Regions from separate parts of the Streptomyces lunalinharesii genome, predicted to be linked through region 3. Evidence: riboswitches for the same ligand, from Rfam matches in the RefSeq annotation. Region 3 holds a riboswitch; each other region holds the start of a gene.

Region 1 (10,201 bases), on a different contig from region 3:
GTTGCGCTCGCCGCCACCGCTCCGCGTCAGCGCGCGCCTGCTCGGCAACGCGGCCAGCAGGAGGGGCAGCGCGAGGACCGGGATCGCGAGCACGGCACGCCACCCGAGCCATGCGGTCACCGCCCCGCCCAACAGTGTTCCGCACCCCGACGCCGTCGCGCTGGCGGCCGCGATGATTCCCAGGGCGCGGATCCGTTGCCGCCCGGGAAGGGCGGTGGCCGCGGCAAAGACGGCGATCACGGTCGCGCCCGCCCCGGCGCCGCCGATCAGTCGGCCGACGATCACGACGGACAGTGTCGGCCCGACTCCGGCGAGCGCGGAGCCCGCGGCGAGCGCCACGACCCCGGCGACGAGGACCTGGAAGGGGCTCCACCGGACCAGCAGCCGACCCGCGACCGGCATCGCGAGCGCGGAGGTCAGCGACCACGCGGCGAGAATCCATGCGGTGGCCCCGAACGGCACCGCGAGCGCGCGGCCGATGGCCGGCAGGGCCACCGACGGCGCTCCCAGTGCCACGTACATCGGCAGCACCAGCATCCCCAAAGTCAGCCCCAGCCGACGCCCGTCCGGGGCATCGGATCGCTCCGGTGCCGGGGCCGCTCCAGACGTGATCGTCTGCGGCGTCGTCCCCTGCCAGGTACGTTGTGACATGCTAAAGCTCCTTTGCGTGTAACATTATGGAGCAGTGAGGAGATACGTCAAATGCAGAATGCGTATTACAGTCCATTGGTGGTCCAGACGGCCGTCGACCTGGCCAACACCTTGAGGCCGATCAAGGGAGAGGACGCGCTGGAGACCGTGGAGCAGCTCCAGGACTTCCTTGACGACCACCCCGCGGCTGAGCCTCCGAGTTCGGCCGCGAACCAGGGGACCGGTCCGCGGCATCTCACCCGCGCCGACCTGGCGGAAGTCCGCGCGTTGCGCGAGACGGTGCGTGCGGTGCTCGAACGGGCGAACGCGGACGCGGTCGAAGCTGCGGCTCTGATCAACGACGGTCTGCGTCGCAGCCGCGCCACCCCGGTACTGCGCCACGAGGACGACCGCTGGTGGACCGAGGTGACCTCCGACACCGACCGCTGCTCGGCGCACCTTGCCGCGACGACGCTCAGCGCACTGGCCTCCGTGATCGCCACGCTCGGTCCCGCGCGTCTCGGCGTATGCGCCGGGCCGACCTGCCGGGCCACTTTCGTGGACCTCTCGCGCAACGGCTCGAAGCAGTACTGCACCCGAACCTGCTCGCACCGGGCCAGCGTCGCGGCCTACCGGAGTCGGCGCAGCCCGCGTTGAGCGCCGGCACCTGACCCTGCCGGGCCGGCTCCGGGGTTTCGTCTCGCCGGCAATCGGCGTAGACAATCGGCGTCAGGGGGCGTCCGCTTCGTCGGGCGCGTCCAGGGCACGCCCGAGCCGGAGGTTCCAGCGCCCGGATCGGCCGGTGAACTCGGTCGCCGTGAGCGGAGGCACGTCGATCCGCCAGAACGCGGCCTCGGGAGCCCCCAACACGCCGACCACCACGGCCCGGACGACCTCCGGTTCGACGACCGCGACCGTCCGCCCGTCGTGCCCGCCACAGTCGGCCCACCACCGCGCCACCCGCGCGCACAGGTCCCGCACCGACTCACCGCCGTGCGGTGCCGCGCCCGGATCGGACAGCCACAGCGCCAGCTCCGCGGGCTCCGCGGCCGCCACCTCGTCCAACGTCCGCCCCCGCCAACGGCCCACGTCCCAAGCGGCCGGTTCCGCCTCCGGGCCCGACGGACCGGCGAGGCCGAGCGCCGCGGCGGTCTCCCGACAGCGAACGGTGGGGGAGACGTGGACCCGGTCGGCGGCGGGCAGCGAGCCGGCAGCCGCGGCGGCCCGGGCCGCCCCGGCGGCATCGAGCGGGGCGCCTTCGTCGAAGCGGGCCCGCCGCAACGCCGGGTTGCTCGCGGGGGAGACGAGGATGACACGGCTGGTCACGTGGGAGTTCCTCCTGCTTCCGGCACGGGACGGTGGCGTTCCTGCGGCAGGCGCCGGCCCTGCACCGGAGGGGGCGCGTACGGGTATCGGTCCGTCCCGTGCGCGCGCCGCAACCGGCGCGGCTTCGCGTGCGCGCAGACCGTCCGCTCGGTCGCCGGGCCATCGCACACCTCCTGGACCTGGCCGTTCGCTGCCTGGCCGGGGCAAAAATAGCATCCGCACGATGCGCGGAATCCGCCGGTTCACCGCCATCGAGGGGGCGGAATCCGCGAGTTGGCACGGCGCCCGGGACACCGCCCGGCGGCCCGGCAGTTCAGCGCCACGCTTAATGGGTTGCCGGTGGACGAGGGCGCTGGATGCAATGTCCGGCATGGTCCCCCAGGTGCGCCCGGCACGGCGCGACGGCACCCGCGCGCACGGCCGTGCCCTGCCGCCCCGCGAGCCGAGCACCCTGCCGCCGCCTCGTCGTTCGGGAGAAGCAGCCGCATGAACACGCCACCACCCGCCCCAGCCGGAGTCCGCCGGACCGACGCGGCACCCGTCCGGATCGGCGCCCTCGCTCCGCTCACCCGGCCCGGCTGGACCGAGGCGGGCCACCACCTGCTCGCCGGGCTCGAATTGGCCGCTCGCGATGTCAACGACGCCGGCGGGATCGGCGGACGGCCGCTGGAGTTGGTGGTCCGGGACACCGCGGCCGATCCGCAGCGGGCCGCGGCGGCCGTCGAGGAACTGGCGCGCCTGGGCGTGACGGCCGTCGTGGGGGAGTACCACAGCGTCGTGGCCCGGGCCGCGGCCACCACGGCCGACGCCCTCGGACTGCCGTTCCTCTGCTCGTCGGCGGTGCTCGACGCCCTCACCGACCGGCCGACGCCATGGGTCGCGCGCCTGGCCCCGCCGCAGTCCCGGGGCTGGCGGGTCTATGCGGACTTCCTCCTCGGCGCGGGCCACCGCCGCATCGCCGTGGCGGCCGTGCCGAGCGTCTACTGGGCATCCGGGGCCCGCATCCTGCGGGACCACCTCGCGCCGCACGGCGGTGACGTCGTCGAACTCGACGCGAACGCGCTCGCCCCCACCCAGATGTGCGACGCACTCGTCGACCACGGCGCGACGGCCCTGCTGCTCCTGGTCGGCCACCCGGAGCCGGCCGTGTCGCTCGTCCGGGCCGTCCGCCGGGACCAGCGGCTCGCCGGGCTCCTGATGGGCGCTCCGGCCGGGCAACCGGAGTTCGCCTCGTGGGCGGCGTCGCTCGGCGAGGACGGTGCCGCGATCCCGTTCCTGCGCTACCTGCCCGAGCGCCTCGGACCGCTCGGCGCGCGGGTGGCGGCGGCCCTGCGCGAGCGGCTGGCCGAGCCGCCCTCCTTCGTCGCCTTCGAGGGCTACGACACGGTCACGGTCCTCGCCGAAGTGCTGCGCTCGCACGGCCTGGAGCGGGCGCGCATCGCCGGGGCCTGGCCGCGCGTCGAGGTCGAGGGCACCCGCGGGCCGATCCGGTTCGCCCGCACGCCGGGCGTCGGCGGGTGGCAAGGGGGCGGGGCGCCGGTCCAGGTCGTCGACCGGGATCCGGCGGAGCCCGACCGCTTGCGGATCCGCCACACCGGCTGACGGCCCGCCCGGGCCGGACGGTCCGAACGCGCCGGCGCCCGCCCCGGTCACGACGACCGGGGCAGGCGCGCGGTGGCCGCAGGACGCGCCTACAGCTCGGCGCGCACCGTCCGGGCCGCGGTGACCAGGCTCGCCAGGGATGCCTGGACCTCGGGCCAGTCGCGGGTCTTCAGGCCGCAGTCGGGGTTGACCCACAGGCGTTCGGCGGGGATGGCCTCCAGCCCGGTGCGCAGGAGGTCGGCGGCTTCCTGGGCGCTGGGGACGCGGGGGGAGTGGATGTCGTAGACGCCGGGGCCGGCCTCGCGGGGGTAGCCGTGGGCGGCGAGTTCGCGGGCGACCTGCATGTGGGAGCGGGTGGCTTCCAGGCTGATGACGTCGGCGTCGAGGTCGTCGATGGCTTGGACGACGTCGCCGAACTCGGCGTAGCACATGTGGGTGTGGATCTGGGTGTCGGGCCGCACGCCGGCGGTGCTCACGCGGAAGGCTTCGGTGGCCCAGGCGAGGTAGGCGGCGTGGTCGGCGGCCCGCAGGGGCAGGGTTTCGCGCAGTGCGGGCTCGTCGACCTGGATGACCGAGGTGCCGGCCGCCTCCAGGTCGTCGACCTCGTCGCGGAGCGCCAGGGCGACTTGGCGTGCGGTGTCGCCGAGGGGTTGGTCGTCGCGGACGAAGGACCAGGCGAGCATGGTGACGGGGCCGGTGAGCATGCCCTTGACGGGGCGTTCGGTCAGTGACTGGGCGTAGGTGGTCCAGCGGACGGTCATGGGCTCGGGGCGGGAGATGTCGCCGGCCAGGATCGGCGGGCGGACGTGGCGGGTGCCGTAGGACTGGACCCAGCCGTGTCGGGTGGCGAGGTAGCCGGTGAGTTGTTCGGCGAAGTACTGGACCATGTCGTTGCGTTCGGGTTCGCCGTGGACCAGGACGTCGATGCCGGTCTTCTCCTGGAAGGAGATGACCTCCTGGATCTCGGTCTTGATGCGCTCGTCGTAGCCGGCGGTGTCGATGCGGCCGGCGCGCAGGTCGGCGCGGGCGGCGCGCAGTTCGCCGGTCTGCGGGAACGAGCCGATGGTGGTGGTCGGCAGCAGCGGCAGCTTGAGGTGGGCGCGTTGGGCGAGGGTGCGCTCGGGGTAGGGCTGGGAGCGGCGGGTCTCGGCCTCGGTGACGGCTGCGGCACGGGCCCGCACGGCGGGGTCGTGGGTGATCGGCGAGCCGGCCCGGGATGCCAGGTCGGCGCGGTTGGCGGCGAGTTCGGCGGTGATGGTGCCGGTGCCCTGGGACAGGCCGCGGGCCAGCGTCACCAGCTCGGTGGTCTTCTGCTTGGCGAACGCCAGCCAGCGGGCGATCTGCGGATCGACGTCGCGTTCGAGGGTGGCGTCCAGGGGCACGTGCAGCAGCGAGCAGGACGCGGCCACGTCGACGCGGTCGGCGAGGCCGAGCAGGGTGCCGAGGGTGGCCAGCGACTTCTCCAGGTCGTTGATCCAGATGTTGCGGCCGTTGACGACGCCGGCCACCAGGCGTTTGCCCGGGAGTCCGCCGACGGCGGCCAGGGCGTCGAGGTTGCCGGCGGCGGCCTCGGTGAAGTCCAGTGCCAGGCCCTCGACGGGGGCCTTGGCCAGTACCGGCAGGGCGTCGCCGAGCCGGTCGAAGTAGGAGGCGAGCAGGAGTTGGGGCCGGTCGGTGCGGGCGCCGAGGTCGCGGTAGGCGCGGGCGGCGGCGTTCAGCTCGGCCGGGGTGCGGTCCTGGACCAGGGCCGGCTCGTCCAGCTGCACCCACTGGGCGCCGGCCGCCCGCAGGTCGGCGAGGACCTCCGCGTAGACGGGCAGCAGGCGGTCCAGGAGCGTCAGGGGCTCGAAGTCGGCGGCGACCCCGGGGGCGGGCTTGGACAGCAGGAGATAGGTGATCGGGCCGACGAGCACGGGGCGGGGGGTCAGGCCCAGTGCGAGGGCCTCCTTGAGTTCCGCGACCTGTTTGCCGGAGTCGGCGACGAAGGCGGTGTCCGGCCCCAACTCGGGTACGAGGTAGTGGTAGTTGGTGTCGAACCACTTGGTCATCTCCAGCGGCGCCACGTCCTGCGTGCCGCGCGCCATCGCGAAGTAGCCGTCGAGCGGATCGGCCTCGATGGCGGCGCGGTGGCGCTCCGGGACGGCGCCGACCATGACGCTGGTGTCCAGCACGTGGTCGTAGTACGAGAAGTCGCCGGTCGGCACCTCGTGGATGCCGGCGTCCACCAGGTCCTGCCAGTTGCCGCGGCGCAACTCGGCGGCCGTGGCGCGCAGGGCGTCCGCGGTGACGCGGCCCTTCCAGTAGCCCTCGACGGCCTGCTTCAGCTCCCGGCGCTGTCCCTGCCGGGGGTAGCCGTACACGGTGGCCCGTGCGGTCACGGTTTCGGGCTTGACGGTCACGGAGATCTCCTTCGCGAGATGAATCCCTGAGGTCCCGGCGACGGGACGAGAGCGCGAAGGGTGACGAACCCGGCGGTGCCCGACGCCCGCCCGGGGCGCGCTGGTCCGCCTGGTGTGTACGCCGACCCGCCCACGAGGTCACCGGGATGTCCGCGCACGAATGCTTCGCGCGCGGGCAGTTGGCAGGTCTTCGGACTCGCGGGCGCGCCTCGTGTTCTCCACGAGACTCCTACTGACCGTCGCTTCCCGGGCCCCGTACGTCGGGCCCAGTGCGTATGACGGCGGTCGTTCCCACTCACCGCTGCGGGGCAGTCCCGGATTCCCACCGGGTTCCCTCTTGCGACGCTCCCGCCTGGCGGACGGGGCGAACCAGCTGCACCGTTCACCCTACGGTGCGGGCCGGCGAACCACCGTGAGCCGTCCACAATGCGGAAGGTGAGATGGGACAACCAGGGGACGGGTTTGCCGCGGACCGAGGGTGGGAAGCGCGGCAGACGCGGCCCCCGACAGGGCGGCCCGCCGCCCGACGCATCCCCCCCCGCACACCCCGAGGAGTTTCCGGCATGACCGCCGCCCCGCACCGTACCGACCCGACCGCCGGCGCCACCGACGTCGCGCTGCTGCGCACCGCCGTCGCCGTGGCCCGCCGCGCCCGCGCGGCCGGCAACCACCCGTTCGGCGCGCTGCTCACCGGTCCCGACGGAGCGGTCCTGCTGGAGGCCGAGAACACCGTCACCACCGAACGCGACGCCACCGGCCACGCCGAGACCAACCTCGTCCGCCTGGCCACCGCACGGTACGACGCCGACTTCCTGCGCGCCTGCACCCTCTACACCAGCACCGAACCGTGCGCGATGTGTTCGGGCGCGATCTACTGGGGCAACGTCGGCCGGGTCGTCTACGCGCTCGGCGAGGACGGGCTCCTGGCGATGACCGGCGCCGACGAGAAGAACCCCACCATGGCCCTGCCCTGCCGCGACGTCTTCGCGGCGGGACAGCGCCCCCTGGCGGTCGTCGGCCCGGTCGACCTCCCCGAGGCCCGCGAGGTGCACGCCGGTTTCTGGGACTGATCCCGCGGCGCGCCCCGGCTGGCGGACCCCACGGCCGTCCCGCCGGGGCGGCTCAGGACGCCCGCGGCGGCATGGCCGCCAACGCCGTCCTCGCGAGGTTCCGGGCCTCCGCCTCGCAGGCGGGGTGCCGGGCGCGGGACAGGTAGGCCCGCACCACGAGGTTGCCGTCGCGGACGTTGAGCTGGCAGCTCGGCCGGGCGGTGCCGGGGGCGCCGGTCGTCCAGTACGCCTCGTCGCCGAAACCGAGCCCGGTCTCCGGGAACTCGGACTTCGCGCCGTCGGCGAAGTCCTGCTGCTGCCGCTCGGTGCCGCTGCCGTCGGAGCGCGTGCGCATCAGCTCCCACGAGACGTCGGCGCTGGGGGTGTAGTTCCAGCCGTCCGCCTGCGGCTGGTCCCGGTCGAACCAGGAGCACTCGGTCTTCGCGCCGTCGCCCTGTTCCTGGTAGCGGTCCTTGTCCTTGCGCCGCTCCGTGTGCAGCGGGAGCTTGGCCGCGACCTCCGAGCACACCGGCATCGTCACGTACTTGTCCGGGACGCCGGCACTGCCGCCGCCGTTCAGCAGCAGGTAGCCGCCGGTGCCGACAGCGACCGCCAGCACCCCGGCCGCCGCCACCCACGCCGCGGTGCGTCGGCGGCGCGGCGGCGCGGCGGGGGCGTCGTGCGCGGTGAGGACGGCGGTGCGCGGGGCGACGGGACCGGTGTCCGGCAGCAGCGCGGTGCGTTCGGGGTCGCCGTCGAGCAGGCCCGCGATCCGGGCCCGTTGCACGTCGACCATGCGGTGCACGGCGGGCGGCCACGGCCGGTCCGTCGGGGCCACCGGGCCCAGGAGGGCGAGGAGTTCGGCCGGGGCGGGCCGGTCGGCCGGATCCTTGGCCAGGCAGCGGGTGACGAGCGGGTGCAGTGCCTGGGGCAGGCCGCTCAGGTCGGGTTCGGTGTGGACGACGTTGTAGAGCGTCTGGAGCGTGGAGGGGCCGGCGAACGGGCTGCGGCCGGTCGCCGCCAGGACGAGCACCGTGCCGAGCGAGAACACGTCGCTGGCCCCGGTCAGTTCCCGGCTCTGCGCCTGCTCGGGCGACATGAAGGGGGGCGAGCCGACCACCCAGCCGGTGCCGGTGAGTTCGGTGGCGTCGGCGGACTCCGCGGCCCGCGCGATGCCGAAGTCGATCACTCGGACGCCGTCCTCGGCGAGCAGGACGTTCTCCGGTTTCAGGTCGCGGTGGACGAGCCCGACCCGGTGGATCTCGTCCAGCGCCGTCGCGAGGCCCACCGCCAGTCGGTGCAGGGCGTCCGCCGGCAGCGCGCCGGCGCCCTCCACGGCCGCGCCCAGCGACGGCCCGGCCACGAACACCGAGGCCAACCAGGGGAGTTCGGCGTCCGCGTCGGCGTCGAGGACGGCCGCGGTGTACGCGCCGGAGACCTTCCGGGACGCCGCCACCTCCCGCCGGAAACGGGTCCGGAAGCCGTCGTCGGCGGCGTGCCGGGCGTGCACCAGTTTCACCGCGGCCGGCCGCCCGTCCGGTGCGACGCCGAGCAGGACGCGGCCCATGCCGCCCCGGCCGAGTTCGGTGAGCAGGACGTAGGGGCCGGCCTGGGCCGGCTGTGGCCGTGCGGTGCTCACAGGGCCTTCACCGCCGCGACGCCCTGGCGGGCCATGTCCTTGGCGAGCGCCTCGCACGCGCCCTTCGGATAGTGGACGCCCTTGATCGCGACGAAGAGGTACAGGTTGACGTCCCGGGCGTACAGCACGCAGCCGCTCTCACTGGATTCGTTGAGCCACATGCCCTCCTCCACGAAGCCCAGCCCGGTGTCCCGCGTGGTCTTCGAGCCCATGTACATGCCTTCGTAGTGCTCCTTGGCCTGTTCGGCGCCGGTGGGTCCGCCGGCGCGGGCGTGGTGGAGGTCCCAGGAGAAGTCGATCTGGTCGCCGGAGCGGGTGGTCCACACGCAACTCGTCGACGGGTGGCTGTGCCCGTTGCCGTCGGACTGCTGCCACACGCCCGGCACGTTGCCCCAGGGCCGGCCGAAGCCGGCCGGTGCCGTCATGCTGCGGCCGGCCTGCGCGCAGGTCGGGACGGTCTTGGTGTACTTGTCCGGCACCTTGGCGAGCGGCACCGAACCGGGCGTCGGCACCGGCTCCGGGAAGAACGAGTGGTACACGTCGGTCGGGCCGAGCGCGAGGACGGTGGCCACCGCCGTGACGAGCGCCACGGCCCCCACGATCGCGCCGAGCAGGCATCCGGGGCGCCGGCGCAGCACGGACGCCCGGGCCGCCGGGGCCGGGGCCGGGGCGGGCACGGTGTCGGCCGGGGCGGGCGGGGACGGCGGTTCGGCGGTGGCCGTGAGCCGGGTCGCCCAGTCCCGGCGCTCCGCGATCCGCTCGTAGACCGTCTTCGGCCAGGGACGCGCGGCGGGCGCGAGCGGGCCGATCAGCGCGCGGAGTTGGGCCGGGGTCGGCCGCGCGGCCGGGTCCTTGGCCAGGCACCGTTCGACGAGCGGGCGCAGTCGCGGCGGCACGGACTCCAGGTCGGGCAGGTCGTGGGCGACGGCGTGCAGCAGCGCGAGCGGCGAGTCGCCGGCGAACGGGCTCCGGCCGGTACTGGCCGTGACCAGCGTGACGCCGAGCGAGAACACGTCGCTGGCCGGGCCAGGTTCCGCGCCCCGCACCTGCTCCGGCGACATGTACGCCGGCGAGCCGATCAGCGCACCGGTGCGGGTCAGCTTGGTCTCGTGGTCGGCCGCCCGGGCTATCCCGAAGTCGACGACCCGCACGCCGTCCTCCGTCAGGAGCACGTTGGACGGCTTCAGGTCCCGGTGCACCAGTCCGGCCCGGTGGATGTCGTCCAGTGCCTGGGCGAGGCCGGCGGCGAGCAGCCGCACCGCCTCCTCGGGCAGCGGCCCGCCCGCCTCCAACGCCTCGTCCAGCGTGGGCCCCGGCAGGAACAGCGAGGCCAGCCACGGCGTCGTCGCGTCCGGGTCGGCGTCGACGACCGGCGCGGTGTAGGCACCGGAGACCCGCCGTGACGCGTCCACCTCCCGCCGGAACCGCGACCGGAACCCGGGGTCCTCCGCGAGATCGGCGTGCACCCGCTTGACGGCCACCAGCCGCCCGTCCGGCGCCACGCCGAGCAGTACCTGCCCCATGCCGCCCTGCCCGAGCACCCCGACCGTCCGGAA
Region 2 (10,201 bases), on a different contig from region 3:
TCATGCCCTACACCGCGTTCCACACGGTGGCCGAGGAGGTGGGCTACGACATAGAGCTGCTCTCCGCCCGCTTCGGCGTCGGCTTCGAGACGGCCTGCCACCGCCTGAGCACCCTCCAACGCACCGGCCGGCGAGGGGTGCCGTTCTCGTTCCTCAGGGTCGACCGGGCCGGCAACATCTCCAAACGGCAGTCCGCGACCGACTTCCACTTCTCCCGGCTCGGCGGCACCTGCCCCCTGTGGACGGTGTACGAGGCGTTCTCCGCACCTGGCCGGATCCTCACCCAGGTCGCCGAAATGCCGGACGGCAAACGGTACTTCTGGGTCGCGCGCACCATCACGCGAGGGGGCTTCGGCCATCACGCCCCGCGCGCCGAGTTCGCCGTCGCCCTCGGCTGCGAACTGCGCCACGCCCACCGCCTCGTCTACGCCGAGGGCATCGCCCTCGACGACCCGCGCGCCGCCACGCCGATCGGACTCGGCTGCCGCATCTGCGAACGCCGGGACTGCGCGCAGCGCGCCCGCCCACCGGCCGGCGGACGTCTCGCCGTCGATCCCGACCGGCGGACCTACGTGCCGTATCCGGTGGAGAGCACCATGGGGTGACCGGGCTCCGGCGCTCGACGGGCTCGGTTTCCGCGGCGAGCCGGACCGCTCCCGGCGTGCGGTCGACGAGTGCGCTCGGGCAGAAGAACGCCTGTGACGGCAGGGGTTCGGGAGCAGCCGGGCCGTAGGCGGCCGCCGCCCCCTGCCGCACAGGTACGCCCGGCAGGCGACACACGGGCCGGCGCCCGCCGGGAAGCCGGCTAGGTCCGCTCCTGCGCCTGGCTAGGGTCGAAGCATGCGCATCGTCTCTCTGCTGCCGGCGACCACCGACATCGTGGCCGAACTCGGTCTGGCCGCCGACTTGGTGGGCCGCACCCACGAATGCGACTGGCCGCCGGAGGCCGTCGCCGAGGTACCCGTCGTCACGACTGCCGAATTCTCCGCGGATGACATGACCAGCCGGGAGATCTCCGACGCGGTGGGCGGCGCCGCCCACGCCGGCTCCTCGCTCTACGGCCTCGACACCCAGGCCCTCGCGGCCCTCGCCCCGGAGGTGATCCTCACTCAGGACCTCTGCGCGGTGTGTGCGGTGTCGTACAGCAGCGTCTCCCGGGACGTGCGGGTGCTGGAGGCCGACACCAGGGTGCTGAGCCTGGAGCCACGGACCCTGCACGACGTGCTGGACTGCCTGGTCACCGTCGGCACCCTGCTGGGCGTGCGGGAACGCGCCGAGCGGCGCAGGCAGGACCTGCGCGCACGCCTGGCGACGGTGGAGCGGCTGACCGCCGGTCGTCCGCGGCCGCGCGTGGTCGCCATCGAGTGGCTCGATCCGCTCTGGCCCGCGGGGCACTGGGTGCCTGAGCAAGTCACCTGCGCAGGCGGCACACCGCTGCTCGCGGCCCCGGGCGAGCACACCGAACCGATGGAGTGGAGTGCGGTACGCGCCGCACGTCCCGACGTCGTCCTCGTGTTGCCCTGCGGCTTCAGCCCCGACCGCACGGTGCGGGAGCGCAGTCTGCTCACCGAACTGCCTGGCTGGGACGAGCTGCCCGCCGTGCGCACGGACGCCGTCTGGATCCTCGACGGTCCCGCCTACTTCAACCGGCCCGGTCCGAGGGTGGTCCGGGGCGCGGAGGTCCTGGCGCACGTCCTGCACTCCGTGGAGGCGGGCGCCCCCGTGACGGCAGGTGAGGCCGTCCGACTGTCCGCGGTGGAGGGGTGACTGGCAGAGTGGCCGGGCCGGCGCCGGGCCGGCACGTGAACCGAACCATCCGGCCCGGGCCGGCACCCTCCGGCTCCGGTTGCCCGGGCTCTCACCGAGGAGGACAGGACCCATGCCGCAGGAGTCGATGACGGCGATCCTCAACCGCAGCGCCGCCGTGGGACCGTTCTTCGCCGTACGGACTGACGCCGGAGCACCACGGGAGCACGGTTTCCTCCCCTTGGGAGAGCTGTACGGCGAGAGTTCCGCACCGGCGCTACGCACCCGCGTGGCGGCGGTGGCCACGCGACTCGGCGTGACGGAGCCGCGGATCGCGGCGTCCCTCGTCTACCAGGGACTGGCCGGACGCCTGTGGTCGATCGCCCTCGCACCGGCGGTCCTGGCAGGACGCGTCCCCGATCTCGGCGGCGGCGCCCTGTGGTGGCATCCGGACCGGAGCACACCGGACGAACTCTGGCTCCCGTCCCCGTCCCCGTCCCCCGCCCCCTCCCCAACTCCGTCCACCTTGGCGTCGGCCTCCGGGGAAGAGCTGGCGAGCGGGCTGCGGGCGGCCGTTCTGCACGGTCATCTGATGCCGCTGCACCGGGCCGTCGGCGCGGTGACCCCGATCTCCTCCCGGTTGTTGTGGGGCAATGCGGCCTCGGCACTGGTCGGCACCCTCCGCGTACTGGAGGGATGGTGCCGCGGCGCAGGCCGCGGGGAGGTGGCGGAGCGGGCCGTGGCACTGGCGGCGGCCGTGCTGGAAGACCCACTGCTGCGCGACACGGGCACCTTGGATCCCGCCGGCCCCGCATTCTCCCGGCGCAGTTGCTGCCTGTACTACCGCGTGCCGGGCGGAGGGCTGTGCGGGGACTGCGTGCTGCGGCGGACCCGACGGTAGGACGGCGGCTCCGCATCCAGCCGGCTACCTCCCACCGTCGTCGACCTGGCGCCCGACCTCCGCCGTCACCTCCACGACCCTCGCCGCCCCGGCGTCCTCCCCCGGCAGCATCACCTGGACGTTGCCCAGCAGGGCCTCGGTGACCTCGTCGAGGTCGAGGCGCTTCTCCACCGCCCGTAGCCGGGGAAGTTCGGCCCGCGTGCTGGCCCGCGGCGGGGCGAGCAGTCGGCAGCAGTCCTCGTCGGGCAGCACCGAGACGTCGGCCGTGCCGATGGACCGGGCCTCGTCGATGATCTCCTGCTTCTCCCAGCCGATCAGCGGACGCAGGATCGGCAGGTCGGCGGCCTCGTCGACGGCGACCAGGTTGGCCAGTGTCTGGCTCGCCACCTGCCCCAGACTGTCGCCCGTGACCAGGGCCTGGGCCCCGGTGCGCACGGCCAACACCGAGGCGGTGCGCACCATCAGGCGCCGCTGGGCGACGACTTGGAATCGGCCGGCGCCGGCCACGGCGAGTTGCTTCTGGGCCTTGCCCAGCGCGATGACGTGCAACCGGCCGGCCGGCTGGTAGCGGTTCAACTCGCGGGCGAGGGCGTACGCCTTGTACACCGACGAGGGGTTCGTGTAGGGAGCCCCGCTGAAGTGCACGAAGTCGCAGGCCAGGCCGCGGCGCATGGCACGGTGGGCGGCCACCGGGGAGTCGTAGCCGCCGGACAGCAGGACCAGGGCCCGGCCGCTGGCTCCCACGGGCAGCCCGCTCAGGCTCGAGGACCGGGCGGGCTACACCGCCGCCGTCCATGACTGGCGCGGCCGCCGCGCGGACGTGTACGAGCGGTTGCTGACCGACGAGCTCGCCGCGGGCGAGACCGGCGCGTTCCTGGTGTGGGGCGATCCGGCCCTCTACGACAGCACGCTCGGCATCCTCGCCGAGGTCGAGGCGCGGGGAGCGGTCTCCTTCGCGGTCGAGGTGGTGCCCGGCATCAGCAGCGTCTCCGCGCTCGCCGCCCGCCACCACATCCCCCTGAACCAGGTCGGCCGCCCCCTGCACATCACGCCCGGCCGCAGGCTCCCGGACGTGTGCGCCAACGACGACGGCGACATCGTCGTCATGCTGGACGCCGGCGAAGCGTTCACCCAGTTCGAGGCGGACGACGTCTGGATCTACTGGGGCGCCTACCTCGGTACCCCCGACGAACTCCTCGTCGCCGGTCCGGTGCACGAAGTCGCCGACCGGATCAGGCAGTTGCGCAGCGAGGCACGGGCCCGACACGGCTGGATCATGGACACCTACCTGCTCCGCATCGTCGACACGGACGTCGAGGACGGAGGGGAGTGAGGGTGGTGGCGCCGGCGAGCACGTTCCCCTGCGCAAGGCATCGCGACGGTCACCGTCTTGGTGTGCACCGCCCGAAGCCCAGGGGCGAGGCGACGAACGGAGGAACGTAGTGGCCAGGCATCGCCCGCCACGCCGGATCACGCTCGGCGGCCGTACGGCCGTCGCGCTGCCTCTGGAGGAGTACGAACAGCTGTTGGCCAGTCGGCGCCAGGTCGGTGGTCAGAGCGCACGCCTCCGCGTACTCGCCCAACAGGTCAAACACGACCGGCGGTTCTTCGACGAACTCGCGCAGCTGGTGAGCGATCCCGCGAACAGGTGCTGCCAGGCGCCGAACGGCGATGCCCGGTCCCAGGACGGGGCCGAGGACGGGTGTTCCCTCCACATCGACGAGGAGTCCGGCGTCGCCCCGGACGCGTCCGGCTGCCTGCGCCGTGCGGTCGCGGCGCTGCTCCGACGTCACCGGAGCGAACTCGACTGAGCGGCCCGACGGCAGCCGCCCGGCGCGCCGCCGGGCCGTGGCCTGTTGCCGAACCGCATCGGGCCCCGGACGCACTGCCGGAGCCCGATGCAGGAGCCAGGTGCCTGCCGTGGTGTTCAGTTCGTTCCGGTGGACTTGGCGCTCCAGCGGTGTTCGACCTTGGCCAGGCGCCAGTAGGTCAGGGCGCAGGCCCAGACGACGACGAACAGGCCGACGATGAAGTAGCCGACGTTGTTGAGGTCGAGGGCGGAGACCCAGTCGGTGACGCCGTCCCGCCAGCCGAGGTCGTCGTGCAGGACGCCGACGAGTTCGATGGTGCCGATGACGAAGGCGACCGCGATGGACAGCCCGGTGATGGTGAGGTTGTAGTAGACCTTGCGCACGGGGTTGGCGAAGGCCCAGTTGTAGGCGAAGTTCATGAAGGTGCCGTCGAGGGTGTCGAACAGGCTCATTCCCGCCGCGAACAGCAGGGGCAGGCAGAGGATCGCGTACCAGGGCAGGCCCGCGGCGGCGCCGGATCCGGCCATGACCATCAAGGCCACCTCAGTGGCGGTGTCGAATCCCAGGCCGAACAGCACGCCGACCGGGTACATCTGCCCGGGGCGCTTGATGGACCTGGTCAGGCGGCCCAGGATCCGGTTCATGAACCCGCGGTTGGCGAGGTGCTTCTCCAACTCGTGCTCGTCGAACTGCCCGGCGCGCATGGCCTTGAAGACCCGGTGGATGCCGGCCAGTGCAACCAGGTTGAGGGCGGCGATGAGGTACAGGAACGTGCCCGAGAGGCTGGTGCCGATGACGCCGAGGGTGAAGCGGGTGCCTGAGTTCTCGTCGACGAGGGTGCCGGCGACCTTCGCGCCGGCGGCGATGAGACCGGCCAGTGCCAGTACGAGGGAGGAGTGACCGAGGGCGAACCAGAAGCCCACGGAGATGGGGCGTTGGCCGTCGGCCATGAGTTTGCGGGTGGTGTTGTCGATGGCGGCGATGTGGTCCGCGTCGAACGCGTGCCGCATGCCCAACGTGTATGCGGTGATGCCGAGTCCGACGCCGAAGACCTGCTTGCCGACGGTGTAGTGGTGCGGCGCGACCAGGGTGACCAGGATGGCGAAGGCCACCACGTGCAGGGCGGCGATCGCCGCGAACAGGACCCCCGTGCGTATCCAGTCCGAGCGCTGCCAATGCGGCGGGAGGGTGGATCCGGCGGAGTGCGGCTTCGGGGAGTTTTCCAGCAGGGGCATATCAGGCAGCCTCTCCAGCACCTCGTGGATGGGTCGTCATGCGGTGCCGTGGCCGGTCTCCTGGCTTACGGGTCAAGCGTCCGCGCACCCGCCTTCCCGGGCACGTGATGCCCAGTGGCGCCCGCCGTTCTGGGCGGGAGTGGTAAGAGGACTTCCCGATCACAGTGGCGAGGGCCGCTCCGGTTCCGCACCGGTCTTCCCGAACACCACGGCGGCAAAAACGGTAGGCCGGTAATCGCCCCTCGACAACCTTGCGCAGTTGCGTAAGCTGTGCAACCAGGGGGCGCGTGCGCGCACAAGAGGGCGCACCTTTGAGCCAGCTGTGCACCTCACGACTCACGAAGTGGTCGAAGTGCGCATATCGCTCAACGAGGCGGTCGGGGAGGCCAGTTCAAGGGGACCTCCGCGCCGACGTCCGGACTCCGGCTGGTCCGGCTGGTCCGGCTGGTCCGGCAGCGTGGCGGGGAGGAGACCGGGACGGGGCGGGGGGCAGCCGTCGCCTGCGCTCCACTGCCGCCGTGCCGCCCGGCCGTCCTGCCGCCTCGCGGTCCGTCCTACCGTCTGCCGCCCTGCCGCCCTGCCGCCCTGCGTTCCACCGGGTCGTCGCCCGGTCACGCCATGAGGGCGAACATCACCGCCATGCCCAGGCCCATGGCCGCATGGCAGGCCGGATCGAGCGCACCGCCGACGTGGCGTACGGCCGCCTCCGAACCGTCCGCGCGGCCGGATCGCGCCACGTCGAAGGCATGGGCCAACCAGCGCAGGGCCACTACCGCCAGGACTACGGCGAGCAGAACGGCGGCCAGGCGCTGGCCCGTGCCGGTGAGGTGCATCGTCGCGGCGCCGACGGATGCCGACATGTCCATTCCGGGCATGTCGGCCATGGCTCCCCCACCCCCGGTGGCCGTCATGCCGGAGGGGTCCATCGCGGCGACCATCCACGCCATCGCGCCCATCATCACGACGTGCGGCAGGGCGGCCAAGGACGCCTTCGCCCGGTGCGAGGCGTCGGCGCGGAACAGGGCCGCGCCGGCGAACCACAGGGCACCCGCGACGAAGAGCACGACTTGCGGCCCCGCCGGCAGGTCCATGCCCCACGGCCACACCATCGCGATCATCGCCAGTCCCATGGCGGCGTGCAGCAGGTGGTCCACCCGGTGGGTTGCGGGCTTGCCGGGGGCCAGGCCCGACCACAGGCCGTAGAGCGCGGGGAGGGCGAAGAGCGCGCTGAGCAGCCAGCGCAAGCCGGTCGCGGCGATCACGCGGCCGCCCCGAGGCGTCGCCGACGCACGGCATCGACCGTCAAGTCCACGATGAGGAAGGCCAGTAGGGGCAGTCCGAACAGCGGGAGGAAGTAGCCGACCACGGCGATCACGACCACGGCCGGCGCCAGGACCGCTCCGGGTATCCGGCGCCAGGCACCGCGCGCGGGTGCCCGCCCGAAGGAGGGACCGCCCGAGCGGGTGGGCCGGCGCAGCCACCACATCCGGTACCCCCAGAGGACCATGGCGATCAGGCCGACGGCGAGCAGGGCCAGGGCGATCTGGTTGGCCAGGCCGAACAGCAGACCCATGTGGGCGTCGATGCCCCAGCGGGTCAGCTTGGCCAGGACGGGGTAGTCGGCGAACTTCAGTTTCGCGGTCACCTCGCCCGTGGCGGGATCGACGGCCACCGAGTCCTGACGCTCCGGCCAGGAACGGGTGTTCTCCTTGACGACGTACGCCGATCCGCTTGCGGTGGGCGGTGTGATGACGAGCAGTCCCCGCAACCCGGCGTCGTGCGCGGCGGCGGCCACCGCGTCGATGCCGACGTCCTTCGCGCCGGTGGTCGCGTGCGTGCCGTGGCCGCCCGACGGATGGGCCGTGGACACGGCCGGGGTGCTGCCGCCGAGCGCGTCCTGGAGCGCGCCGATGCTGGCTCCGGCGTGCTGCGACCAGGTCATGCCGGTGGCGGACAGGCCCAGCAGGCCGATCGAGGCCCACAGGCCGACCACCCCGTGCCAGGACAGCGTGCGGCGCCGCCCCTTGGCACCACCGCGCGGCAGCAGAACCCGGCGCAGCCGCTGCCGGGTGCGGGGCGCCCCGAGCCACAGGGCGAGCCCACCCAGCACCTCGACCCACAGCCAACTGGCGGCCAGTTCACTGTAGTTGCGGCCGAAGTCGCCCAGGTGCAGGGTCCGGTGCAGGCTGTCCAACCAGGCACGGACCGGCAGCCACTGGCCCGAGGTCCGCAGCGTGCCGAGCACCTTGGTGTCGTACGGGTCGACGAACGCGGTCAGGGTGTCGCCGTCCGGCAGTCCGGGCTTGTCGAAGACGACCCGTGTGCTGTCCGTGCGGCCGGGCCCGGGACTGACCGACACGACCGTGCCGTCGGGCACCGCCCGCCGGGCAGCGGCCACCTGACTGGCCAGCGAATCCGCTTCTCCCCGCGGCGTGACCGCCAACTCGTGCTTGTAGAGCACCGACTCCAGTTGCGGAGTCGCCGTGTACATCAGTCCGGTCACCGCGGCGACGAGCAGGAAGGGCCCGACGAGGATGCCCGCGTAGAAGTGCAGCCGCAGCAGCAGCGGACGCAGGCCGCTCCAGACTCCCGGTGCGGTGGTCGTCTTGGTGGCCGTCTCGCCTCCGGCGCAGGAGGCTTCGCCCGCGATTGCCGGATCGGTCCCGGCGCCGGCACCGGCGCCGGCACCGTCAGGTGGTACGGATACTTCGTCCGCTGCGACTGACGCGCTGCGACTTTCGGCCATGGCGGGCGCTTCTCCTCCGGGACGTCATCGACCGACCTCTGCGGTCCACAGCAGGAGTCGGGCCGCTGATGACGGGAGTTCCCGCGCATTCGATGTGAGCGTCGCCACACCCCCACCTGACGGGCCGGCATATCGTGGCTTGTCTGGAATTGATCCCCCCGGGGGCGCGGGTCCCACGTGCCGCCGGCCGCTTCGCCTGGCCCGAGAGGGATCAGCTGGAGCGTCGACCCGCAGCTGCCCGCACCAGCGCCCTCCCCCAGTCCCGCATCACATGCTCGGTCCCACCCGGTGGAACACACCTGCCCGTGGGCCGGCTCATGACCACACGGACTCAGTCACCTCGCGCCGGCGTCCTTCCCATGCGGTGGAGCAGTCGTGTCTGTGGGGATGCGTGGCGAGCGAGCGCGCCCTCGGGGGCGGCGAAGAACCGGTGGGTCGTCTCGACAGCGGTGGGTGTTTCCGCCAGGCCCGCGTAGATCTCGTCAAGATGCTCGTCGATCCACGCCACGAGACTGCGGTCGAGGGTGTCGTCCAGGTGGACGGCCCGTGCGAGATCCCATGTGTGGACGGTGCTGTCCGCGATCCGCACGGCAAGTGCCTGCTGGCCGGTCACCGGGCCCAGGGGGTAGTCCAGAATCCGTTGGCGTGCACCGGTCTCCCCGAACGCCCGGGCGCACTCTCGTACGGACCGGGCGTACGCCCCCGATGGGTCCGTGCCCAACGCGTCGGCGTCCCGCAGCCGCAGGAAGTCGGCGGCGGTGCCGCCGTGCAGCAGACTCACGTAGTTGAGGTTCCCGCGCGTCATGTGGTTGACCAACTGCCGAACGTTCCACTCGGTGCAGGGAGTTGGCCGGGACCACTGCTCGGGTCGCACTGCTCGCAGCTTCCGCTCGAACTCGGCGCTGGCCCCGAGGAACCGATCGATGAGCCCTTCAAACGCGTTGACCATGTGGCCCAGGGTGCTCACCGCAGGCGGCCGGGTCCGGCGGATATCGGACGTCGAGTTGGAGTTCTCGACGTGCGGAGGCCGCGCGACGCCCCTCACTCCGCGAACGGTTGGTGCGAGGTGTGCCGTGTCTCACCGGGGTGTGCCGTGTCTCGCCGGGGCGAGCCGCCGGCCAAGGCCCTCGTGGCCGAAGCCACCGGCTCGGGTGGTGCCGGGCGACCGGGTCGCGGTGTACGGTGATCCGCCAACTGCCGCTCCAGGAAGGGGCGGTGGAGCGCACCTCGCAGTGCCCGTACCCCCCACCACCACCCCCGGAGGGCTTCGTGAGGACCGTCAGATCCGTCACGCGTGGCATACCCGCGTTGCTCGCCGCCGCCGCGCTGCTGGCCGTGGCCGTCCCCGGAGCGGCGGCAGTCCCCGAAGCTGTGGCCGCTCCGTACACCGTCACCGCTCCGGACACCGTTCCCACCTCGGCTCCCGTCGCGTTGACGGGCGACGAGCTGGCGACCTCGTGGACCGGACCGCTCAGCACCCGGGGCCGGTACGTCGTCGATGCCGACGGCGACCGCTTCAAACTCCGATCCGGTAACTGGGCCGGTGCTCAGGGGACGTACGGGGGAAGCGGCGACGTCAACGACGTGGCGAACCATCAGGCGCACCAGAAGTCCAACAACATCCCCCTCGGCCTGGACCGCACCCCGATCGGCCGGCTCATGGCCGACTTCCACGGCCTCGGCATCAACAGCATCCGGCTGCCGTTCGCCAACGCGCTGGTGCACGACAAGACCGTGGTACCGGACGCCGCGGTCGCGGCCA
Region 3 (10,201 bases):
GGCCGGCTGGGCGGTCGGCATGGTCTACGGCACCCTCGCCGCCTACGGGGTGGCCAGCCCGACCCAGAAGCACTTCGGCGGCTCCAACGCCCAGATCCCCGGCCTCGGCGAGATCGGCTACATCGGCCTCACCGCCTTCGTCCTGAACGTCGTGGTGACGGTCGTCCTGACGGTCGTCCTGAAGGCCCTCAAGGCCCCTGAGGGCACCGACGAGACGGTCCCCTCGGACTACACCGCCGACGTCGGCGACGCGAACGTCACCGCCGACCTGCCGCCCGCCACGGCGGAGGCGCCGGCGGGGCGCTGAGCATCGTCAGCCACGGAGGAGGGCCGTCGCGTTCACCGGGAACGCGGCGGCCCTCACCCGTGTGCGGCGCGGTGGCCGCGGAAGGTCACTTCACCCAGTCCTTGAGCGCTTCGGTTTCGAGTGTGATGCCGACGGGGTCCGGGAGATGGAGCGGCTTGCCGTACGGCACGGTGTGGATGTTCTCGTAACGGCCGTCGTCGGGCTCGCTGTAGAGCGTCACCTCGCAGGCTTCGCGGTCGATCAACAGGTAGAGAGGGATGCCGGTCTCCGCGTACGCGCGAGGCTTCTCCACCCGGTCGCGCGTGCCCGAGTCAGAGTCGTACGAAGTGACCTCAACGACCATCAGCACCGGTTCGGGATCGGCCCATTCACCCTGGCCGACGAAGGCGCCACTAGGCGCGAGCACACCGTCCGGGCGGGCCCTGCCGCCGCGATACGCCTGCACTTTCAGTCCCTGGTCCGGATAGAGCCACAGTTCAGGGCGCGCCTGGATGCAGAGCCGCGTCAGCCATTCGATGATCCGACCGTGGTCCCCGTCCGGCACAGCCCTGCTCCTGATTTTCCCGTCGATGAACTCCAACCGAGCGCCTTTTTCCAGGCGGGCGAGTATCCGGGCGACCTCTTCAAAATGCTCGGTCTCCATGATGTGCAGCGGGCTGGCGAGCGCGGTCATGAGGGCTTCTCCCTTCTTTCAACGGACGGAGCAGGGAACGTGGAACCGACGATAGTGGACACCACCGACAGTCACTTCGTGATCACCATCAGCGAAACTCCCCACCGGCCGCCCGGTCGTCGGCACACTGCCTCCATGGACATCACCATCAGGCCCGTCCGCCCGGCGGAGTACGAGGCGGTCGGCGACTTAGTGACCGAGGTGTACCTGGCCGACGGGCTGTTGGCCGGCGGGGCGGACGATCCGTACGCGGCGGTACTGCGGGCGGTGGCGCACCGGGCGGAGCACGCCGAGGTGCTGGTGGCCGCGGGCGGGGCGGACGGGGCGGTGCTGGGGGCGGTGACGTTCGCGCCGCACGGGAGCCCGTACGCGGAGTTGGCCGGGCCCGGGGAGGGCGAGTTCCGGATGCTGGCGGTGCGGGGCGAGGGGCGCGGGCACGGCGTCGGGGCGGCGCTGGTGCGGGCGTGCCTGGCGCGCGCCCGGGAGTCGGGGCTGCGCGCGATGGTGCTGTCGAGCCAGCCGCAGCTGCTGCCGGCGCACCGGCTCTACCGCCGGCTGGGGTTCGCGCGGGCGGCGCAGCGGGACTGGATTCCGGTGCCCGGGGTGACGCTGTGGGCGTTCGCCCGAGAGCTGTGCTGAGGGCCGTGGAACGCCTTCACGACCGCGTTCCGGCGGGGTCCGGGCGGCCCCGCCCTTCGCATACCTGCGGGAATGGTATGCCGGAGCGACACAAGATGTGGGGGTGCATGCGGGGAGCAGCACAAGATGTATGCTCTTCCTCGCTGTCGCCGCAGGGGAATCCGGTGCAAATCCGGGACTGTCCCGCAACGGTGTGAGAGCGCGTTCCACGGCCCGTTCCCAAGGGTTCGGCGGTGCGCTCCCGAGTCCGAGGACCTGCCGACGGCACGTCCGCACCGCCATCGGTGCGGCGTCGATACGTCCGGGCCCCGAGGGATGGGCTGATGGACGCCGCGCGGCCGACCCGCGCACCCCGGTCACCGCGGGGTGTCGCCCTGCCCGCGCGGCTGCCGTCGCACCGCCGTCCCTCCCGGCCCCCGCCGAGTGAGGGAGAGCATCAGGTGACCATCGCGCCAACGGAGCCCGCGTCAGACGCCGAGGTCGTGCAGTCCGCGGTGGCCGCACCTCCCGCGCACGAGGACGGACCGGGCGTCGCCCTGCTGCGGACGCTGACCGAGCTGACCGCCGACCTGACCGCGACCGACCCCGGCAAGGTGGCCGCCGCCGCGCTGCGCGGCCGGCACCCCGGCTCCGACGAAGCGGAACTGCGCGCGCTGGCGACCGAGGCCGCGGCCGGACTGATCGCCGACGAGCCGCAGTACTCCCGGCTCGCGGCGCGCCTGCTCACCCTCGCCATCGCCGAGGAGGCCGCCGGCCAGGGCGCCACCTCCTTCGCGACCTCGATCGCGGTCGGCCACCAGGAGGGCCTGATCGCCGACGTCACCGCGGAGTTCGTGCGCGGCCACGCGGTGCAGCTGGACGCGCTGGTGGACGGGGCCCTGGAGGCCGGCGCCGACGACCGGTTCGGGTACTTCGGGCTGCGCACCCTGCAGTCGCGCTACCTGCTGCGGCACCCCATCACCCGCAAGGTCATCGAGACGCCCCAGCACTTCCTGCTGCGGGTGGCCTGCGGCCTCGCCGAGGACGATTCGCTGCGGGCGCTGGCGGACGTCGCCGAGCTGTACCGGCTGACCAGCACGCTGTCCTACCTGCCGTCCTCCCCCACGCTCTTCAACTCCGGCACCCGGCACCCGCAGATGTCCTCCTGCTACCTGCTGGACTCCCCGCTGGACGAGCTGGACTCCATCTACGACCGCTACCACCAGGTGGCCCGGCTCTCCAAGCACGCCGGTGGGATCGGTCTGTCGTACTCCCGGATCCGTGCCCGCGGTTCGCTGATCCGCGGCACCAACGGGCACTCCAACGGCATCGTGCCGTTCCTGCGCACCCTGGACGCGTCGGTGGCCGCGGTCAACCAGGGCGGCCGCCGCAAGGGCGCGGCCTGCGTCTACCTGGAGACCTGGCACGCCGACATCGAGGAGTTCCTGGAGCTGCGGGACAACACCGGCGAGGAGGCCCGCCGGACCCACAACCTCAACATCGCGCACTGGATCCCGGACGAGTTCATGCGCCGGGTCGAGACGGACGCCGACTGGTCGCTGTTCTCCCCGTCCGACGTGCCCGAGTTCGTCGACCTGTGGGGCGCGGAGTTCGACGCCGCCTACCGGGCCGCGGAGGCCGCGGGCAAGGCCCTCAAGCAGGTGCCCGCCCGGGTGCTGTACTCCCGGATGATGCGCACCCTGGCGCAGACCGGCAACGGCTGGATGACGTTCAAGGACGCCGCCAACCGCACCGCCAACCAGACCGCGGAGCCCGGCCGGGTCGTGCACTCCTCCAACCTGTGCACGGAGATCCTGGAGGTCACCGACGACGGCGAGACCGCGGTCTGCAACCTCGGGTCGGTCAACCTCGCCGCGCACCTGGGCACGGACGGCGAGATGGACTGGGAGCGGCTGGACGCCACCGTCCGCACCGCCGTGACCTTCCTCGACCGGGTCGTGGACATCAACTTCTACCCGACCGAGCAGGCCGCCGCCTCCAACTCCCGCTGGCGGCCGGTCGGTCTGGGCCTGATGGGATTGCAGGACGTCTTCTTCCGGCTCCAGCTGCCGTTCGACTCGGCCGAGGCCCGGGAGCTGTCCACCCGCATCTCCGAGCGGATCATGCTGGCCGCCTACGAGGCGTCCGCCGACCTCGCCGAGCGGCACGGCCCGCACGCGACCTGGTCCGCGACCCGCACGGCCCGCGGCGTGCTGCACCCGGACCACTACCCGAACGCCGAGCCGCGCTGGGCGGACCGTTGGGCGGCGCTGCGCACCCGGATCGCCACGACCGGCATGCGCAACTCGCTCCTGCTGGCCATCGCGCCGACCGCCACCATCGCGTCCATCGCCGGCGTCTACGAGTGCATCGAGCCGCAGGTCTCCAACCTCTTCAAGCGCGAGACGCTGTCCGGCGAGTTCCTCCAGGTCAACACGTACCTGATCGAGGAGCTCAAGGAGTTGGGCCTGTGGGACGCGCGGACCCGGGACGCGCTGCGGGACGCCAACGGCTCCGTCGCGGAGCTGGCCTGGATCCCCGCGGACGTCCGGCACCGCTACCGCACCGCCTGGGAGATCCCCCAGCGCGCCCTGATCGACATGGCCGCGGACCGCACGCCGTTCCTGGACCAGAGCCAGTCGCTCAACCTCTTCATGGCGTCGCCGACCATCGGCAAGCTCAGCTCGATGTACGCGTACGCCTGGAAGCGCGGCATCAAGACCACGTACTACCTGCGCTCCCGGCCGGCGACCCGGATCGCCCAGTCGGCGCGTGCCGCGTCCGTCCCCGCCCAGCTCCCGGTGAGCGACCCCGACGCGGTCGCCTGCTCCCTGGAGAACCCCGAGTCCTGCGAGGCCTGCCAGTAATGTCCACCGCACCCGAGAAGACCACGAACGCCGCCGCGGCCCACACCGCCACCACCGGCGGCACGAAGAACCTCCTGGACCCGGGCTTCGAGCTGACCCTGCGGCCCATGCGCTACCCGGACTTCTACGACCGCTACCGGGACGCGATCAAGAACACCTGGACCGTCGAGGAGGTCGACCTCCACTCCGACGTCACCGACCTCGCCAAGCTGTCCCCGGGCGAGCAGCACCTGATCGGCCGTCTGGTGGCGTTCTTCGCCACCGGCGACTCGATCGTCGCCAACAACCTGGTGCTGACGCTGTACAAGCACATCAACTCCCCCGAGGCGCGGCTGTACCTGAGCCGTCAGCTCTTCGAGGAGGCCGTGCACGTCCAGTTCTACCTGACGCTGCTGGACACCTACCTGCCCGATCCGGACGACCGGGCCGCCGCCTTCGCCGCGGTGGAGAACATCCCGTCCATCCGCGAGAAGGCGGAGTTCTGCTTCCGGTGGATGGACCACGTCGAGAAGCTCGACCAGCTGGAGTCCAAGGCCGACCGCCGCCGCTTCCTGCTGAACCTCATCTGCTTCGCGGCCTGCATCGAGGGCCTGTTCTTCTACGGCGCGTTCGCGTACGTGTACTGGTTCCGGTCGCGCGGCCTGCTGCACGGCCTGGCCACCGGCACCAACTGGGTCTTTCGCGATGAGTCGATGCACATGGAGTTCGCCTTCTCCGTGGTGGACACCGTCCGCGCGGAGGAGCCCGACCTCTTCGACGACGCTCTCCAGCAGCAGGTCACCGACATGCTGACGGAGGCCGTGGAGGCCGAGCTGCAGTTCGCCCGCGACCTGTGCGGCGAGGGCCTGCCGGGGATGAACACCGCGTCGATGCGCGAGTACCTCCAGTGCGTCGCCGACCAGCGGCTGCGCCGGCTGGGCTTCCCCGCCGTCTTCGGTTCGGAGAACCCGTTCTCCTTCATGGAGCTGCAGAACGTCCAGGAGCTGACCAACTTCTTCGAGCGGCGCGCCTCGGCCTACCAGGTCGCCGTCGAGGGCTCGGTCTCGTTCGACGACGACTTCTGATCCCGACCGGCCGTCAGCGTCAACTCCGGCCGCCCGCCCGAATGTGAGCGTTCGATTAGCGGGTGGCCGGAGCGGCAACCGGAGCCCATGCCACCACATCTACCCGGGCATGGAGGTCAGGAAGAGAAGTCGCCGGTACATCGACTACCCCCGCCTGGGCCGCAAGGGGGTGCGCCGCTGGCTGCCGTCGTGGCGCCTGTGGTCGGGCACGTGCACGTTCGTCCTGGCGTGCCTGGGCGGGCTGTTCGCGGTCGTCTACACGAAGATCGACGTCCCCAACGAGAACGCGCTCGCCGGCCGGGAAGGCACCGTCTACTACTGGGCGGACGGCAGCCAGATGGTCACCGTCGGCGCGGTCAACCGGCAGAACGTCAGCCTGGACAAGGTGCCCAAGCACGTCCAGAACGCGGTGATCGCGGCGGAGAACGCCACCTTCTACGAGGACCACGGCGTCTCGCTCACCGGCATCGCCCGGGCCGTGGTGAACATGGTCTCCGGCGGGGACACCCAGGGCGGTTCGACCATCACCCAGCAGTACGTGAAGAACACTTACCTCTCGCCGGACCAGACCGCCACCCGCAAGGTGAAGGAATTCATCATCGCGCTGAAGGTCAACAACCAGAAGTCCAAGTCGGACATCCTGCGGGGCTACCTCAACACCAGCTGGTTCGGCCGCGGTTCGAACGGCATCCAGGCGGCCGCACACGCCTACTACGGCATCGACGCCAAGGACCTCGACCCCAGTCAGGGCGCGCTGCTGGCCGCCGTGCTGAAGGGCTCCGAACAGTACGACCCGGGCCTGAGCAAGGCCAACCACGCCCGGGCGGTGGAGCGTTGGAAGTGGATACTCGACCGGCTCGTCGACACCGGCGCGATGAGCAAGGAGGAACGCGCCCACTACCGCACGTTCCCCGAACCGCGTCCGGTGACCAAACCCACCAGCCAGGCCGGCCAGATCGGCTACCTCGTCGACGTCGCCAACAAGTTCGTGAAGAGCACCACCGGGCTGACCGACAAGGACCTGGCCCGCGGCGGCTACCGCATCCACACCACGTTCGAGAAGCAGCGCACCCGCCGGCTGGAGAAGGCGGTCGACGACGTCCGCACCAAGAGCCTGGACCCGAAGAAGCGCGGCGCGGACAGCTACGTGGAGTTCGGCGCTGCCTCGGTGCGCCCCGGCGACGGCGCGATCGTCGCGCTCTACGGCGGCGCGGACGCCACCCGGCACTTCAGCAACAACGCCGACACCACGGCGGTCCCGGCCGGCTCCGCCTTCAAGCCGTTCGTCCTGGCCACCGCCCTCCAGGAGGAGGCCGAGCGGTACGGCGACGCACCGCGCCCGGCGGACGCCGCCAACCGGTCCGACGCGCTGCTCGGCGCCCTGATGCAGGGCTCGAACGTCCCGTTCGTGCAAGGCGGGAAGCAGCTCGGACTGGAGCGGATCCGGGACCTGGCGCTCAGCCTGGGACTGCGCAAGGAGAGCCTGGCGCAGCTGGAGCAGACCTTCCCGCTGGGCACCTCGGCGCCCAGTGCCGTGCGCCTGGCCAGCGCCTACAGCACGTTCGCCAACGCCGGGCGGCACGCCGAGCCGTACGGCGTCTCGACGATGACCTACCAGGGCAAGGCGGTGGCCGGCTTCGAGCGCGCCGAGCCGCAGCAGGCGGTCACTCCGGAGGTCGCGCAGACGATGACCAACATGCTGGCGGGGCTGGGCTGGCGGACGCTGCCGCCGGGCGCGTCCGGCGAGCAGCCGCCCGCGGTCGCGGCCACCGAGCCCGGTGACCGGATGAAGTCGGCGTGGTTCGTCGCCACCCCGGCGCCGGCCGGCGCCGGCTGGGCCAAGGGGGTGCGCCCCGCGCCGGTCGCCGGTTCCGGCGTCCGCGCCGACCGTGCGTCCGGTGCCGGCGAGGGCGCCGAACCCACCACCGCGATCACGCTGTTCCGCAACAAGCCGGGCGCGCCCCAGCTGCTGCCCCTGAACGGCGTCGGCGGCCCCGACACCGGGCTGGGCACCTCGCTCCCGCCCCGGGTCTGGACCGCCTACCAGGGCGCCGCGTAGGCCCGCGCCGGGCCGGGAGCCCCGCGCCGGCCGCCGCCGTCAGTCGTTGGGGACGACGGGGTAGCGGGGCTCCCGCTCGGCCATCTGCTTCAGCGCGTCCTTGCGGTCCCGCTTGGAGAGCCGGTCGATGTAGAGGTAGCCGTAGAGGTGGTCGGTCTCGTGCTGGAGGCAGCGCGCGAAGTAGCCGGTGCCCTCGACCACGATCGGCTCGCCCTTGACGTTCTGGCCGCGGACCACCGCGTAGTCGGGGCGGGGCAGCTCGGCGTACGCGCCGGGGACGGACAGGCAGCCCTCGTTGGAGTCGTCCAGCACCCGACGGCCGGCGGGCAGCTCGTCCAGGACGGGGTTGCAGACGTGGCCGACGTGCCGGACGCCCTCGTCGTCCGGGCAGTCGTAGACGAAGACCTTGCGGTCCACGCCGATCTGGTTGGCAGCCAGGCCCACGCCCTCGGCGGCGCGCTGGCTGGCGAACATGTCGTCGATCAGCTGCGCCAGCTCGTCGTCGAACTCCGTGACGTCCTTGCACTCCTTGTGGAGGACCGGGTTGCCGACCACGGTGATGGGACGCGAGGTGCCGCGCTCCCGGTGGGCCGCCTCGCGCTCCTTGGCGTCCGTGACGTCGTCGACGAACGCGACGCTCTCCTGCTGATCACTGTCCTGCTGGGCCATCTCCGCCGTACGCCTTCCTGCAAAACCCTCGGGGAACGCCCTACAGCCTACGGGGACGCGGTCGCCCGCTCAGCAGACCTCTTCAAGATCGCGCCATTCCCGGGTGTCCGGGCTGTCCGCGACCCAGCCGTCCAGCAGGCCGCGCACCAGGGCCGCCGGCGCCGCGATGCCGCACTCGCGCTCGGGGGCCCACAGCGAGCCGGAGCCGGCGGTGCGGTGGCCCAGCGGCCCGGGGTGGCCCGGTTCGCTGTGGTCGTGCGGGTCCAGGTGCTCGCCGTCGCCGTCGTCGCTGGGCATCCGGCTCTCGGAACAGGTGCGGCACAGCAGCCGCACCGACGACGACCAGTCCTCGGCGGCGAAGCCGGCGTCGGCCGCCAGCTGCTCCAGGGCGTCCCGGTCGGACTCGGTGGCGGCCTCCAGCAGCACCACCCAGGTGGGCACCGGGGAGGGCGCCCACAGCTCGATCTCGTCGAAGACCGGGAACGTGCGGGTGTCGCCGTCGGCGGTGGTGGTGGTCCGCTCGCCGTGCGGGACGCCGTCGTGCAGCACCACCTCGCCCCAGCGCCGCCCGGAGGACGGCAGCGGGATGGAGAGCACCTCGATGCGGGCCGGGTCCAGCCGGCGGCCCCAGACCACCTCGGCCTCGCCCTCGGGCGAGAGCCGGACCGCGGCGCTGCCCAGCGCCATCCCCCGCGGCTCACCGGTCGGCGAGCCCTCGCCGGGGACCTTCAGTCCGTACGCCTGCCAGGCGCGACGGGCCAGCGGCCAGTCCTGGAGGGCGGTGGCGGCGATGCCCACGTTCCACCAGTCGGGCGCCCCGGTCTCGCGGTCCAGCAGCGCCACGGCGCGCAGGCCGGCGGCCCGGGCCTGCTCCCAGTCGTGCCGGAACTTGTGCAGCAGTGCGAGGTTGAACCAGGACTCCGACAGCCAGGGCTCCATGTCCGCCGCGCGGGTCAGCAGCGCCCCCGCGTCCTCGTAACGGCCGTCGCCGATCAGCGTGAAAGCGCGGTCGGTCGCCTGCCGCCACGAGGCGGAGGGCCGGTGCCGTACCTTGCCGAAGATCCTCACGATTCCCGCCTGCTGGTTGCTCTTGTGCCGCTCCGGAGGGATCCCGGGCGGTTCCCCGGGGCCTTCTGGGGGCCCACTCGACAACCTGCCACAGATTGCCGTCGGGCTCACCCCCGTGCGGCTCATGCCCTGCGCCGCCCCCCTGAACCCCCCTTCGAGGGGCTCCCTTCGCATCCAACCATGCCCATCTCGCAGGGCGCTCATTACCCATGGGTTCCCCGACGGTGGACGGGCCTGGAACACTGTGCGACGGGGGTGCACGGGGCCTCGACGAGAGCGCGCGGACCGGCTCCGCGCCCCGGCGCACACCGTGTACGAGCCCCGTGGCGCCCGGGCTCAACCCGCCCGGCCGCCGCGCGCCAGGACCCGGGCGAGCGCCTCGACCACCCCCGGTTCGTGGTCCCGGGCGGTGGCCAGCCGCAGCCGTTCCAGCGCGCGCAGCCGCCCGGCGGGCCCCGTGGCGCCGGCCACCAGGTCGTCGTAGGCGTTGACGGTGCGGACGATACGGGCGGTGACCGGCTGCTCCCGGTACGGATCGGCCTGCCGCTCGACGATCACCGCGACCGCCGGCGGGGCACCGGTCTGCCGGGCCACCGCGCCGCCCAGCAGCGCGATCCGGCGCTGCTCGGCGGGCGGCAGCGGGGCGGTGGCGCCGTCCGGCACCGGGTCGACGAGCGAGAGCTGGCCGATGTCGTGCATCAGGGCGGCGTGCTCCAGTACGTCCAAGTCCGGCCCGCCGAGCCCGAGTTCCCGCCCCACCGCGCGGCTGAGCCCGGCCACCCGGCGGGCGTGGCCGGGCGGCGTGCAGCCGGCGATCTCGGTGGCGCGGGCCAGCGAGGCGATGGTCTGGCGGTAGGTGGCGCGGACAGCCGCGTA

Evidence for each region. Region 3 has a riboswitch for cobalamin ahead of ABD385_RS13800 (ribonucleoside-diphosphate reductase subunit alpha). Riboswitches for the same ligand answer to the same signal wherever they lie in the genome.
Region 1: it holds a riboswitch for cobalamin, as region 3 does, so the genes downstream of both, metE (5-methyltetrahydropteroyltriglutamate--homocysteine S-methyltransferase) here and ABD385_RS13800 (ribonucleoside-diphosphate reductase subunit alpha) in region 3, are expected to answer to the same signal.
Region 2: it holds a riboswitch for cobalamin, as region 3 does, so the genes downstream of both, nicT (Nickel transporter NicT) here and ABD385_RS13800 (ribonucleoside-diphosphate reductase subunit alpha) in region 3, are expected to answer to the same signal.

Annotation. Positions count from the first base shown of each region.
Region 1 is NZ_BAAARK010000060.1:13,580-23,780, forward strand. It holds gene ABD385_RS38660 (MFS transporter) at 1-651, opposite strand, end outside; gene ABD385_RS38665 (CGNR zinc finger domain-containing protein) at 730-1,287, shown strand; gene ABD385_RS38670 (histidine phosphatase family protein) at 1,360-1,956, opposite strand; gene ABD385_RS38675 (ABC transporter substrate-binding protein) at 2,443-3,558, shown strand; gene metE (5-methyltetrahydropteroyltriglutamate--homocysteine S-methyltransferase) at 3,648-5,957, opposite strand; cobalamin riboswitch at 6,122-6,346, opposite strand; gene ABD385_RS38685 (nucleoside deaminase) at 6,521-7,027, shown strand; gene ABD385_RS38690 (serine/threonine-protein kinase) at 7,080-8,645, opposite strand; gene ABD385_RS38695 (serine/threonine-protein kinase) at 8,642-10,201, opposite strand, start outside.
Region 2 is NZ_BAAARK010000006.1:302,566-312,766, forward strand. It holds gene ABD385_RS12745 (short-chain fatty acyl-CoA regulator family protein) at 1-605, shown strand, start outside; gene ABD385_RS12750 (cobalamin-binding protein) at 841-1,767, shown strand; gene ABD385_RS12755 ((2Fe-2S)-binding protein) at 1,880-2,647, shown strand; partial or broken gene ABD385_RS12760 (tRNA sulfurtransferase) at 2,672-3,418, opposite strand; partial or broken gene cobF (precorrin-6A synthase (deacetylating)) at 3,414-3,980, shown strand; gene ABD385_RS12770 (hypothetical protein) at 4,090-4,458, shown strand; gene nicT (Nickel transporter NicT) at 4,575-5,693, opposite strand; cobalamin riboswitch at 5,727-5,919, opposite strand; gene ABD385_RS12780 (DUF5134 domain-containing protein) at 6,305-6,955, opposite strand; gene ABD385_RS12785 (PepSY-associated TM helix domain-containing protein) at 6,952-8,439, opposite strand; gene ABD385_RS12790 (TIGR03086 family metal-binding protein) at 8,771-9,388, opposite strand; gene ABD385_RS12795 (glycoside hydrolase family 5 protein) at 9,709-10,201, shown strand, end outside.
Region 3 is NZ_BAAARK010000007.1:114,805-125,005, forward strand. It holds gene mctP (monocarboxylate uptake permease MctP) at 1-307, shown strand, start outside; gene ABD385_RS13790 (Uma2 family endonuclease) at 393-980, opposite strand; gene ABD385_RS13795 (GNAT family N-acetyltransferase) at 1,116-1,619, shown strand; cobalamin riboswitch at 1,744-1,896, shown strand; gene ABD385_RS13800 (ribonucleoside-diphosphate reductase subunit alpha) at 2,060-4,465, shown strand; gene ABD385_RS13805 (ribonucleotide-diphosphate reductase subunit beta) at 4,465-5,529, shown strand; gene ABD385_RS13810 (transglycosylase domain-containing protein) at 5,639-7,588, shown strand; gene def (peptide deformylase) at 7,628-8,257, opposite strand; gene ABD385_RS13820 (tetratricopeptide repeat protein) at 8,327-9,325, opposite strand; gene ABD385_RS13825 (HD-GYP domain-containing protein) at 9,662-10,201, opposite strand, start outside.